DNA from 2 places in the Streptomyces sp. NPDC002018 genome. Region 1 is predicted to be linked to the other one. Evidence: riboswitches for the same ligand, from Rfam matches in the RefSeq annotation. Region 1 holds a riboswitch; the other holds the start of a gene.

What was found. A riboswitch is a leader RNA that binds a small molecule or an ion and turns the genes downstream of it on or off. The one in region 1 is predicted to bind glycine.
Region 2: it holds a riboswitch for glycine, as region 1 does, so the genes downstream of both, gcvT (glycine cleavage system aminomethyltransferase GcvT) here and gcvP (aminomethyl-transferring glycine dehydrogenase) in region 1, are expected to answer to the same signal.

The regions. Positions count from the first base shown of each region.
Region 1 is NZ_JBIASO010000008.1:360,208-366,676, reverse strand. Features, by position in the region: gene ACFYYH_RS16480 (bifunctional nuclease family protein) at 42-515, shown strand; gene ACFYYH_RS16475 (MerR family transcriptional regulator) at 699-1,268, shown strand; gene ACFYYH_RS16470 (DNA polymerase IV) at 1,419-2,849, shown strand; gene ACFYYH_RS16465 (PRC-barrel domain-containing protein) at 2,837-3,241, opposite strand; glycine riboswitch at 3,353-3,450, shown strand; gene gcvP (aminomethyl-transferring glycine dehydrogenase) at 3,628-6,469, shown strand, end outside.
Region 2 is NZ_JBIASO010000005.1:258,651-265,119, forward strand. Features, by position in the region: gene ACFYYH_RS10660 (enhanced serine sensitivity protein SseB C-terminal domain-containing protein) at 1-471, opposite strand, end outside; gene ACFYYH_RS10665 (enhanced serine sensitivity protein SseB) at 768-1,502, opposite strand; gene ACFYYH_RS10670 (AAA family ATPase) at 1,591-2,268, opposite strand; glycine riboswitch at 2,441-2,538, shown strand; gene gcvT (glycine cleavage system aminomethyltransferase GcvT) at 2,686-3,825, shown strand; gene gcvH (glycine cleavage system protein GcvH) at 3,971-4,348, shown strand; gene glyA (serine hydroxymethyltransferase) at 4,382-5,653, shown strand; gene ACFYYH_RS10690 (L-serine ammonia-lyase) at 5,844-6,469, shown strand, end outside.

The DNA.
Region 1 (6,469 bases):
CCGACTACCCAAACCTGCCGGGCACGTCCTAGGGTTACTGTGTGAACGAGCTCGACGTTGTGGGTGTCCGGGTGGAAATGCCCTCCAACCAACCGATCGTGCTCCTGCGTGAAGTGGGAGGCGACCGGTACCTCCCCATTTGGATCGGCCCTGGGGAGGCGACGGCCATTGCCTTCGCCCAGCAGGGCATGGCTCCGGCGCGGCCGCTGACCCACGATCTCTTCAAGGATGTCCTTGAGGCGGTGGGCCAGGAACTGACCGAGGTCCGGATCACGGATCTGCGGGAAGGGGTCTTCTACGCGGAGCTGGTCTTCGCCAGCGGTGTCGAGGTGAGCGCCAGGCCCTCCGACGCCATAGCGCTGGCGCTGCGCACGGGTACGCCGATCTATGGCAGTGACGGGGTGCTGGACGACGCCGGTATCGCCATCCCGGACGAGCAGGAGGACGAGGTGGAGAAGTTCCGCGAGTTCCTCGACCAGATCTCGCCGGAGGACTTCGGTACCAACAGCCAATGAGCGGCCGCCGATGAGCACCGATCCGGGCTCCATCGGGACATTCGGTCAGCTTTTCCCCGAAAAGGGGCACGGGAAACCACTCTCAGGGTGATTATCACTCGGCGTGGCGAGTGTGGCGATCGTTGACGCACCCCGGGCGACTGCCTACCTTCGACAAGGCAGGTCTAGGACGGAGGGGTCGGCGTGAGAAGCAGCGGCGACAGTACGGCGGCGGGCGGTCCGTATCCGCTTCACGGCGGTGCGGCCGACCCCGGTACGGAGACGGTCGGATACCGGGGCCCGACCGCCTGTGCGGCGGCCGGCATCACGTACCGCCAGTTGGACTACTGGGCCCGTACGGGGCTTGTCGAGCCGAGCGTGCGTCCGGCGTACGGATCGGGCACACAGCGGCTCTACAGCTTCCGTGATGTGGTCGTCCTCAAGATTGTGAAGCGGTTCCTCGACACCGGGGTCGCTTTGCAGAACATCAGGGCGGCGGTCCAGCATCTGCGGGACCGCGGTTTCCAGGACCTGGACCGGATGACGCTCATGAGCGACGGGGCGACCGTCCACGAGTGCTCCTCGCCCGACGAGGTCGTGACGCTGCTCCAGGGCGGCCAGGGCGTCTTCGGGATCGCCGTCGGCGTGGTGTGGCGGGATGTCGAGGCGGCGCTGTCGCAGCTCCACGGCGAGCGGATCGACACCGGCGAGACACTGATCGGACACAACCCCGCGGACGAGCTGGCGCGGCGCCGCAGGGACCGCGCCGTCTAGGGATGTCCGGTCCAGCGCCTGGCGCCGGTCCAGCACCTGGTGTGTGACGCACCGCCCGTACCCCCGAGGAGAGCCCTCGGGGGTACGGGCGGTCTTGTTCCGGACCGGATCTCCGTCCGATTGTCAGTGGTGTGAGGCAGCATCGGTGGTGTGAGATCCGCGCCGACGATCCTGCATCTGGACATGGATGCCTTCTTCGCCGCCGCCGAGCAGGCGGCGAAGCCGAGTCTGCGTGGAAAACCGGTGGTGGTGGGCGGGCTGGGCCCGCGTGGGGTCGTCTCGACGGCCTCGTACGAGGCGCGGCGGTTCGGGGTGCACTCGGCGATGCCGATGGCCCAGGCGAGACGGCTGGCGCCGAACGCGGCGTATCTGGTGCCGCGCTTCGCGCTCTACCGCACGGTCAGCGAGCAGGTCATGGGACTGCTGGGCAGGCTCTCCCCGCTGGTGGAGCCGCTGAGCCTGGACGAGGCCTTCGTGGATCTGGAGGCCGGCGGATCCGCCCATGACACGGCCTCGGCGCTCGTGGCCGGTGAGCGGCTGCGCGCGGACATCAGGGCGGTCACCGGGCTCTCGGGTTCCGTGGGGCTCGCCGGGTCCAAGATGCTGGCGAAGATCGGCTCGGAGCAGGCCAAGCCCGACGGGCTGGTCCTCATCGAGCCGGGCACGGAGCGCGAGCTGCTGGGGCCGATGCCGGTGCGGATCCTGCCCGGGGTGGGGCCCGCGACCGGCGAGCATCTGCGGCGGGCGGGGATGACCACGGTCGCCGAGCTGGCCGAGGCGGGCGAGGACGAACTCGTACGGCTGCTGGGGAAGTCGCACGGTGCCTCGCTGTACCGGATGGCGCTGGGGCACGACGACCGGCCGGTGGTGTCGGAGCGCGAGGCCAAGTCCGTGTCGGTCGAGGACACCTTCGACGTCGATCTGCACGACCGGGTCCGGGTGCGCACGGAGGTGGACCGGCTCGCGGACCGGTGTGTGCGGCGGCTGCGGGCGGCCGGGCACTCGGGGCGGACCGTCGTGCTCAAGGTGCGGCGGTACGACTTCTCGACGCTGACCCGTTCGGAGACGCTGCGCGGGCCCACCGACGATCCGGGGGTGGTGCGGGAGGCGGCGGGGCGGCTGCTGGAGTCGGTGGACACGACGGGCGGGGTGCGGCTGCTGGGCGTGGGCGTGACCGGCCTCGCGGACTTCACACAGGAGGATCTCTTCGCGCAGGCCGCGGCGGCCGAGCGGCCCGAGGCCACCCCCCAGGCGCCGGTGGGCGCGGCGGAGGGGACAGCGGCGGACGACGGCGCGGCGCGGCCCGCGGAATCGCCGCCGCGGGCGGACGGGGGCGCGCCGGCACAGGAGCCGGAGGCACCGGCCGAGCGGCGCTTCCCGGCCGGACACGATGTGCGGCACGCCGCCTACGGCGCGGGATGGGTCCAGGGCAGCGGACTGCGGCGCGTGACCGTACGGTTCGAGGAACCGGGGTCCGCGCCGGGACGGGTGAGGACGTTCTGGGTGGACGATCCCGAGCTGGCGCTCTCCGAGCCGCTGCCCCTGGTGCCGGGACCGCAGGACGCCGGTCAGTCGTCCTGACCGGCCAGCCGGCCGAAGTCGCGTTCGGAGTCCCGGTCGGACAGGGAGCCGGGCCGCTCGGGTGGCTCGGGTTCCGGCTCGGGCAGGGCGAGACCGTAGTGGTGGTAGAGCTGGAGCTCCTGTTCCGGGGAGAGGTGGCGGCCGACACCGAAGTCGGGGGCGTCCTTGATCAGCGCGCGCTCGAAGGGGACCTGGAGCGCGTCGTCCACCAGCGTGCTGGGTGCGAGCGGGACGAAGGCGTCACGGCTGAAGAACCCGGTGCGGACCGCGGCCCACTCCGGGACGCCCGTGGCGTCGTCGAGATACACCTCGTCCACGGTGCCGAGCTTGTGGCCATTGCGGTCGAACGCCTTGCGCCCTATCAGACTGCGCGGATCGATATCGGTCTCCACGGTCCCTCCAGCTGGTCGCACATGCGCGTACCACTACAAAAGGGCAGATCCCCGGCGGCGGCCACTCGAAAGCCGTACGGAAGGCCTCGCTGGTAGTCTGACGGTGGCTGCTGACCCCGTGCGGGAGAGTCCTCCGGAGAGATGGCCGGAGGCGCCGAAGGAGCAAATCCTCCCCGGAATCTCTCAGGCCCCCGTACCGCGCGGACGAGGTCACTCTGGAAAGCAGGGCGGGCGTCGGTCGGCATCCGCTCTCACCGACGGTGAAAGCCGGCCCGCCGCGAGGCGGACCGGTGAAGCTCTCAGGTTGAGATGACAGAGGGGGAGGCCGTCCGGGCACCCGCGTCCTGGTGCCCCTCGTAGGTCGTGTCGGACCAGGAGGCCTCCCGATGACAGCCCACCGCATTCCGCTCTCGCAGCTCGAGCGGGGCACCCCCTTCGAGCAGCGCCACATAGGGCCCGACGCCGGGGCCCAGGCGAAGATGCTGGCGCAGGTCGGCTACGGCTCGCTCGACGAGCTGACCGCCGCCGCGGTGCCCGATGTGATCAAGAGCACGGAGGCACTGAACCTTCCCGGCGCGCGCACCGAGGCCGAGGTGCTCGCCGAACTGCGTACGCTCGCCTCGCGCAACGACGTGCTGGCGCCGATGATCGGGCTCGGCTACTACGGCACGTTCACCCCGCCGGTGATCCTGCGCAACGTCATGGAGAACCCGGCCTGGTACACCGCGTACACGCCGTACCAGCCGGAGATCTCCCAGGGGCGCCTGGAGGCGCTGCTGAACTTCCAGACCGTCGTCGCCGACCTGACGGGACTGCCGACCTCGGGCGCCTCCCTGCTGGACGAGGGCACGGCCGCGGCCGAGGCGATGGCGCTCGCCCGCCGGGTCGGCAAGGTCAAGGACGGTGTCTTCCTGGTGGACGCCGACGCCCTGCCGCAGACCGTCGCCGTGATCAGGACCCGCGCCGAGCCGACCGGTGTCGAGGTCGTGGTCGCCGATCTGAGCGAGGGCATCCCGGCCGAGGCCGCCGAGCGCGGTGTCTTCGGTGTGCTGATCCAGTACCCGGGCGCCTCCGGCGCCGTACGGGACATCAGGCCCGTCGTGGAGCAGGCGCACGGCCTCGGCGCGATCGTCACCGTCGCCGCCGATCTGCTCGCCCTCACCCTGCTCACCTCGCCCGGTGAACTGAAAGCGGACATCGCGGTCGGGACCACCCAGCGCTTCGGCGTCCCGATGGGCTTCGGCGGTCCGCACGCCGGATACATGGCCGTCCGGGAGAAGTTCGCCCGCAGCCTGCCGGGCCGGCTCGTCGGGGTCTCGGTGGACGCCGACGGGAACAAGGCGTACCGGCTGGCGCTCCAGACCCGTGAGCAGCACATCCGCCGCGAGAAGGCCACCAGCAACATCTGCACCGCCCAGGTGCTGCTCGCCGTCATGGCGGGCATGTACGCGGTCTACCACGGCCCGGAGGGGCTGCGCGGCATCGCCCGGCGCACCCACCGGTACGCGACGCTCCTCGCCGAGGGCCTGCGCGCGGGCGGTGTCGAGGTCGTGCACGAGGCCTACTTCGACACCCTCACCGTCCGTGTCCCCGGCCGGGCCGCCGAGGTGGTCGCCGCGGCCCGCGAGGACGGCGTGAACCTCCATCTCGTCGACGCCGACCACATCTCGCTGGCCTGCGACGAGACCACCGGCCGTACCCAACTGACCGCCGTCTGGACCGCCTTCGGGGTCGACGGCGACCTCGACGCGCTGGACGCGGCGACGGACGACGCCCTGCCCGGGGCGCTGCTGCGCACCGACGACTATCTGACGCACCCCGTCTTCCACCAGTACCGCTCGGAGACGGCGATGCTGCGCTATCTGCGCAAGCTCGCCGACCGTGACTACGCGCTGGACCGGGGCATGATCCCGCTCGGCTCCTGCACCATGAAGCTGAACGCGACCACCGAGATGGAGCCGGTCACCTGGCCCGAGTTCGGCGCGCTGCACCCCTTCGCCCCGGCCGAGCAGGCCCAGGGCTATCTGACGCTGATCCGGGAGCTGGAGGAGCGGCTCGCCGAGGTCACCGGCTATGACGCGGTGTCCCTCCAGCCCAACGCGGGCTCGCAGGGCGAACTGGCGGGGCTGCTGGCCGTACGGGCCTACCACCGGGCCAACGGCGACACGGAGCGCACGGTCTGCCTCATCCCGTCCTCCGCGCACGGCACGAACGCCGCGAGCGCGGTGATGGCGGGGATGAAGGTCGTCGTCGTCAGGACCCGTGAGGACGGCGACGTCGATGTCGAGGACCTGCGCGCCAAGATCGCCCAGCACGGGCCCCAACTGGCCGTTCTGATGGTCACGTACCCGTCCACGCACGGGGTGTTCGAGGAGCACATCGGGGACATCTGCGCGGCCGTGCACGACGCGGGCGGCCAGGTGTACGTGGACGGCGCCAACCTCAACGCGCTGGTGGGGCTCGCCAAGCCGGGCCGGTTCGGCTCCGACGTCTCCCATCTCAATCTGCACAAGACGTTCTGCATCCCGCACGGCGGCGGCGGTCCCGGTGTGGGCCCCGTCGGGGTACGGGCGCACCTCGCGCCGTATCTGCCCAACCACCCGCTCCAGCCGGCGGCGGGTCCCGCCACGGGCGTCGGACCCATCTCGGCCGCCCCCTGGGGCTCGGCCGGCATCCTGCCGATCTCCTGGGCGTACGTACGGCTGATGGGCGGGGAGGGGCTCAAGCGCGCGACACAGGTCGCCGTGCTCGCCGCCAACTACATCGCCAAGCGGCTGGAGCCCCACTACCCGGTCCTCTACACCGGTCCCAACGGACTGGTGGCCCATGAGTGCATCGTCGATCTGCGCCCGCTCTCCAAGGCCACGGGTGTCAGTGTCGACGACATCGCGAAGCGGCTGATCGACTACGGCTTCCACGCGCCGACCATGTCCTTCCCGGTGGCGGGCACGCTGATGATCGAGCCCACAGAGAGTGAGGACCTGACCGAGATCGACCGCTTCTGCGAGGCGATGATCGCCATTCGCCGGGAGATCGAGAAGGTCGCGTCGGGCGAGTGGCCCGCGGACGACAACCCGCTGCGCAACGCCCCTCACACGGCGGCCGCGCTCGGCGGTGAGTGGGCGCATCCGTACGGCCGCGACGAGGCGGTCTTCCCGGCCGGGGTCTCCGCGGCGGACAAGTACTGGCCGCCGGTCCGCCGTATCGACGGCGCGTACGGCGACCGCA
Region 2 (6,469 bases), on a different contig from region 1:
GTGGGCGTTCTGGGTGAGCAGGGCGTAGAACTGCGGAAGCTCGATGGCCGGTTCGGAGAGGCGCAGCGGTCCCGCGGGCATCCGGTCGAGCCCGGTGGCGATCCGCCGCAGATCGAGCCAGGGGATGCCGACCCCGCCGCCGGGAGCGTGCGGGTTGAGCCAGATGCCCCAGCGGTCCGGGTAGAGCGCGCGGGCGATGTCCCGGCCGGAGACCACCTCGTACGCACGGGTCCAGCCGCTGACGGCGAGTTCCTGGGCGGAGGTGACGCACGGGGCGTACCCGAGTCCGTCGATCTCCATGTTCCCGTACTGGGCGTCCGGCGAGCCGGCCCGGCCGTGCCAGAGCAGCATCCAGACGCTGTCGTCGGCGAGGGCCTGGAGGAGCGCCTCGTACGCGTCGTAGCGTCCTGGCGTCACCTGGCGCAGCATCTGCTCGACCTGCCCGGCCGCCGCGGTGCCTGACGCGCTCACTGTGGGTCCCGCCCCTCTTCGATCCGCCATTCGGCCCGCACCCCCGGACCCCGTGACCCCCGTGCGGGAGGGCCTGTCCGGGCGTCCGGTGCGGGGGCTCAGCCATGGAACCAGCTTAGGCGCCCGCCCTGACACCGCCTTGACGCCCGGTGTGCTTCCCGCGCGGGCGAGGGCGCGGCCGCACTTCTGTGGCCTGCTCGTACCCGCGAAGGCGGGATGTACCCGCGAAGGCCGTACGTACCCGCGAAGGCCGTACGTACCCGAGCCGCCTCCCGCGCGCCGCGTCGCCGCTCGGGCTACGCCCGCTGGTAGAAGGGCCGTATCTTCGCCAGCAGATAGTCGCCGACCGGGTCCTGGGCCACATCGAGCAGGATGAGATTGACGGGCCAGTCCACCCGTACCCGGCCCAGCGCGCGGCCGAGCGCGTCCAGCGGCGCGTTGCGGTCGGCGGCCTCCCAGGAGGAGAGCTGTACGCCGATGAAGAGCGCCGGGGAGTCCCCCTCAACACTGGCGAGCGCGCGGCGGGCCGAGAGCACCACACCGGATGCCTCGAACTCGGCCGCGGCGGCGGTGAGGAAGTCGACCGGGTCCTCCTGCCAGTCCGGCTCGAAGAGCCTGACCCGGCCGCCGGCGGCCGGTCCGTCGAGCGGCGTGCGGCCCGCCCGGCACAGTTCGGCGACGGCGGGCGGCGGCAGGGGCATCCCGACCATGCCGCCCGGGTTGACCGCTATGCCGAGCTGCGGGGGCAGCCCCCGGGCGAAGTCACGGGCCGGGGCGACGGTGAAGGGCATATGGGCGCCCACGCACTGGAGGAACTGCTGCTGGGAGCTGAACACCGGGACATAGGGAGCGCCCTCTATCTCCAGGGTCGGCAGATCGAGGGCGAGGCTGTCGGGTCCGCCCCCGTTGGGCAGCGGCACCCAGACCTCGCTGCGTCCGAGCACCTCCACCAGCCGGCCGCCCGCCCCCTGGCTGCCGAGCGAGGCGGCGAGCACCTCTTCCAGCTCATTGCCCGGCCATGCAGTATCCACTGTGTCTTCCTCCGCCCTCGTGCCTGCCGCAGCACCCTAACGCCGCAGGCCGGGGCCCGTACCCGCCCGTGCGGTGGTCAGTCCCGCGTCACTCGCCCGCGGCGGCGGGGAAGGCGATCCGGTCGAGGGCTCCCGCGGCGTCCCGGTCCAGCAGCACCGCCGTGGCACAGCCCCGGGGCAGCCGGCCCGCCGCGGCGCCGGCCAGCAGCAGGCCGACGGCCCTGCGGTGGCGGGCGAACGCGTAGCCGGAGACCCCCCGGCCGCGCTCCCGCTGGCCCGCGCGGGCCACGTCCGGCGGGACGTCCAGCAGGACGAGATGGAGCCGGCGGCCGCGTCTTCGGGCCTCGCGGGCCAGCCAGCGCCGTACCCATCTCTGCGTACCGCAGTCGTGGACGACCACGCTCCGGCCGGAGCGGAGCGCGCGCCGCAGTCCCGCGTAATGCGCCATACGGACGAGGGGGCGGTAGACGGCGTAGGGGAGCCCGCCCGGCAGTCTGCGCTCCCAGCGGTCCCTGGCGTCCTGGGAGTCGATCCCGCCGCCCTCGGCGGCCCGCCGGATCAGGGTGGACTTCCCGCTGCCCGGCAGTCCGGAGACCACCACCAGGTCCCCCGCGGTGAAGGCCAGGGCGCCCGGGACCCGGCCCCGGCGCTCCCGGAGATCCCGTACGACCGCCACGGGGCGTGCCGCGGCCTCCCGGTCGGACACCCCCTGCTGTGACGGCACCCCCGCCCTCGTCACATACGCGCCGGACCCCTGCGACGTCATCGCCGTCCCCCCTGTCAGCTCAGTCGGCCTGGCCCATGACCCTTGCCCACAAAGTGTAAAGAAATGGTAATGCGGTACAAGCTTTTCACGCCCTCCGGCAACTTGCGGGCCAGGCGCTCCGAACCACCCGAATGCGTGCGATGATGTGCCCGCCAACTGCATACCGGCCGTTTGAATCCGCGCGGGAGAGTCCCGGTCACCGTGTGCGCCGGGCGCCGAAGGAGCAAGTCCCTCCCTTGAATCTCTCAGGCCCCGTACCGCGTGGATGAGGCAGATCTGAAAAGCGGGCCGCAGCGCTGCGGCTCCACCCAAGGTGCAAGTCATGACCCCGAGTACGTGTGGTCGTGGTGAACCTCTCAGGTTCCGATGACAGATGGGGAGGACCGTCCTCGCCGTCATGCCCTGGGAGCCACACCGATGCATCACGCCCCCCCGAGCAGCACCCCCCGTACCACCGCCCTCGACGCCGTGCACCGCGCGCTGGGCGCGACCATGACCGACTTCGCGGGCTGGGACATGCCGCTGCGCTACGGCAGCGAGCGCGACGAGCACCACGCGGTCCGGACGAGGGCCGGGCTCTTCGATCTGTCGCACATGGGCGAGATCACCGTCTCGGGTCCCGCCGCCGGCGGGCTGCTGGACCACGCGCTGGTCGGCAATATCGGCGCCGTCGCCGTGGGCCGCGCCCGCTACACCATGATCTGCCAGGAGGACGGCGGGATCCTGGACGACCTGATCGTCTACCGCCTCGGTGAGGACGAGTATCTGGTCGTCGCCAACGCCTCCAACGCGCAGACCGTGCTGGACGCGCTGACCGCCCGCTCGGCCGGCTTCGACGCCGAGGTGCGCGACGACCGTGACGCGTACGCGCTGCTGGCCGTCCAGGGGCCGGAGTCACCCGGCATCCTCAGGTCGCTGACCGACGCCGACCTGGACGGGCTCAAGTACTACGCGGGTCTGCCGGGCACGGTGGCCGGTGTCCCGGCGCTGATCGCCCGGACGGGCTATACCGGCGAGGACGGTTTCGAGCTGTTCGTCGAGCCCCGGTACGCCGAGACTCTGTGGCGGGCGCTGACCGAGGCCGGTGAGGGGGCCGGCCTGGTGCCCTGCGGGCTCTCCTGCCGCGACACCCTGCGGCTGGAGGCGGGCATGCCGCTGTACGGGAACGAGCTGAGCACCGCTCTGACTCCGTTCGACGCGGGCCTCGGCCGGGTCGTGAAGTTCGAGAAGACGTCGAACGGAGGCGCCTTCGTCGGACGCGAGGCCCTGGAGGCGGCGGCCGAGCGGGCCGCGGGCGCCCCGCCCCGCAAGCTGGTCGGCCTGATCGCCGAGGGCCGCCGGGTCCCGCGCGCCGGCTACCAGGTCGTCGCGGACGGGAAGGTCGTCGGCGAGGTCACCTCGGGCGCCCCCTCCCCCACCCTGGGCAGGCCGATCGCCATGGCGTACGTCGACGCCTCGCACGCCGAGCCGGGCACGGCGGGCGTCGGTGTCGACATCCGCGGCTCCCACGAGCCGTACGAGGTCGTGGCGCTGCCCTTCTACAAGCGCCAGAAGTGATACGGACGTCATCGGCGGCATCCCTTCGCGCGCCGGCGCCTTCCCCTTCCATCCCGTTTTCCACCCCGTTTTCCGCCCCGTTCCCGTCTCGTTCCGCAAGACAGCGGTTCCGCACCACTCCCCCGCGTACAGGAGAATTCAGGTCATGAGCAACCCCCAGCAGCTCCGCTACACCAAGGAGCACGAGTGGCTGACGGACCCCGTGGACGGGGTGTCGACGGTCGGGATCACCGAGTTCGCCGCCAATGCCCTCGGCGATGTCGTCTTCGCCCAGCTTCCGGAGGTCGGTGACACGGTGACCGCGGGCGAGTCCTGCGGGGAGCTGGAGTCGACCAAGTCGGTCAGCGATCTGTACGCCCCGGTGACCGGTGAGGTCACCGAGACGAACCAGGACGTGGTGGACGACCCCTCCCTGGTGAACTCCGCTCCGTTCGAAGGCGGCTGGCTGTTCAAGGTACGCGTGGCGGAGGAGCCGGCCGATCTGCTCACCGCCGACGAGTACCGAGACTTTTCCGGCAACTGACGCGCTCCGGCAACTGAGACCCCAGGGACTGTGATGACTTCGAAGTCGCTTCTGAACTCCTCGCTCCATGAACTCGACCCGGACGTCGCCGCCGCCGTCGACGCCGAACTCCACCGTCAGCAGTCGACGCTCGAAATGATCGCCTCGGAGAACTTCGCTCCGGTCGCGGTCATGGAGGCGCAGGGCTCCGTCCTGACCAACAAGTACGCCGAGGGCTACCCCGGCCGCCGCTACTACGGCGGCTGTGAGCATGTCGATGTGATCGAGCAGATCGCCATCGACCGGGTGAAGGCGCTGTTCGGCGCCGAGCACGCGAACGTCCAGCCGCACTCGGGCGCCCAGGCGAACGCGGCGGCGATGTTCGCGCTGCTCTCCCCCGGCGACACGATCATGGGTCTGAACCTCGCCCACGGCGGGCACCTCACCCATGGCATGAAGATCAACTTCTCCGGCAAGCTCTACAACGTGGTCGCCTACCACGTCGACGGCGAGACCGGCCAGATCGACATGGCCGAGGTCGAGCGGCTCGCCAAGGAGTCCCGTCCGAAGCTGATCGTGGCCGGCTGGTCGGCGTACCCCCGTCAGCTCGACTTCGCGGCGTTCCGCCGGATCGCGGACGAGGTCGGCGCGTATCTGATGGTCGACATGGCGCACTTCGCCGGTCTGGTCGCGGCGGGGCTGCACCCCAACCCGGTGCCGCACGCGCATGTCGTCACCACGACCACGCACAAGACCCTGGGCGGCCCCCGCGGCGGTGTGATCCTCTCCACCAAGGAACTGGCGAAGAAGATCAACTCCGCGGTCTTCCCGGGTCAGCAGGGCGGCCCGCTGGAGCATGTCATCGCGGGCAAGGCGGTCTCCTTCAAGGTCGCGGCGACCGAGGAGTTCAAGGAGCGCCAGCGGATCACCCTGGAGGGCGCCCGGATCCTCGCCGAGCGGCTGGTCCGTCCCGATGTGGCCGAGGCGGGCGTCTCCGTGCTCTCCGGCGGCACGGACGTCCATCTGGTCCTGGTCGATCTGCGCGACTCCGAGCTGGACGGCCAGCAGGCCGAGGACCGGCTCCACGAGATCGGCATCACGGTCAACCGCAACGCCGTCCCGAACGACCCGCGTCCCCCGATGGTCACCTCCGGTCTGCGGATCGGTACGCCGGCGCTCGCCACCCGGGGCTTCACCGCGGAGGACTTCACCGAGGTCGCGGAGATCATCGCGGCGGCCCTCAAGCCGTCCTTCGACCGTGAGGAGCTGGCCGGGCGGGTCTCCGCGCTGGCCGTGAAGCACCCGCTGTACCCCGGTCTGAAGTAACCGGGCACACCCGTCCGCACCCGGCCCGACCAGCCGCCACCCCCGGTCCGACGCCATCCGTTCGGCCCGGGTTCACGGGGCACCGCGCACACTGAACCGTGCGGCGCGGTGCCCCGGACCGTATGTACCCGTCATGTCCGCACCACCCCGGCAGACAACGGCGTCTACCAGCCAGCAAGGAGTCACCCCCGTGGCCATCTCGGTCTTCGACCTGTTCTCGATCGGTATCGGCCCGTCCAGCTCCCATACGGTCGGCCCGATGCGCGCGGCGCGCATGTTCGCCCGCCGCCTCAAGAACGAGGGTCTGCTCGCCCACACCGCCTCGGTCAGGGCGGAGCTGTACGGCTCACTGGGCGCGACCGGCCATGGCCACGGCACCCCGAAGGCCGTGCTGCTCGGTCTGGAGGGCAACTCGCCGCGCACGGTGGACGTGGAGAGCGCGGACGAACAGGCGGAACGTATCCGCACCAGCGGCCGGCTCCAGCTCCTCGGGATGCACGAGATCGCCTTCGACGCGGACTCGGATCTGGTCCTGCACCGCCGCAAGGCCCTGCCGTACCACGCCAACGGGATGACGGTCCTCGCGTACGACGGCGACGGCGGCCTGCTGCTGGAGAAGACGTACTACTCCGTGGGCGGCGGGTTCGTGGTGGACGAGGACGCGGTGGGAGAGGACCGGATCAAGCTCGACGACACCGTGCTGAGGTATCCCTTCCGCACGGGTGACGAGCTGCTGCGGCTGTCGGGGGAGACGGGGCTGTCGATCTCCGCGCTGATGATGGAGAACGAGAAGGCCTGGCGCGGCGAGGACGAGAT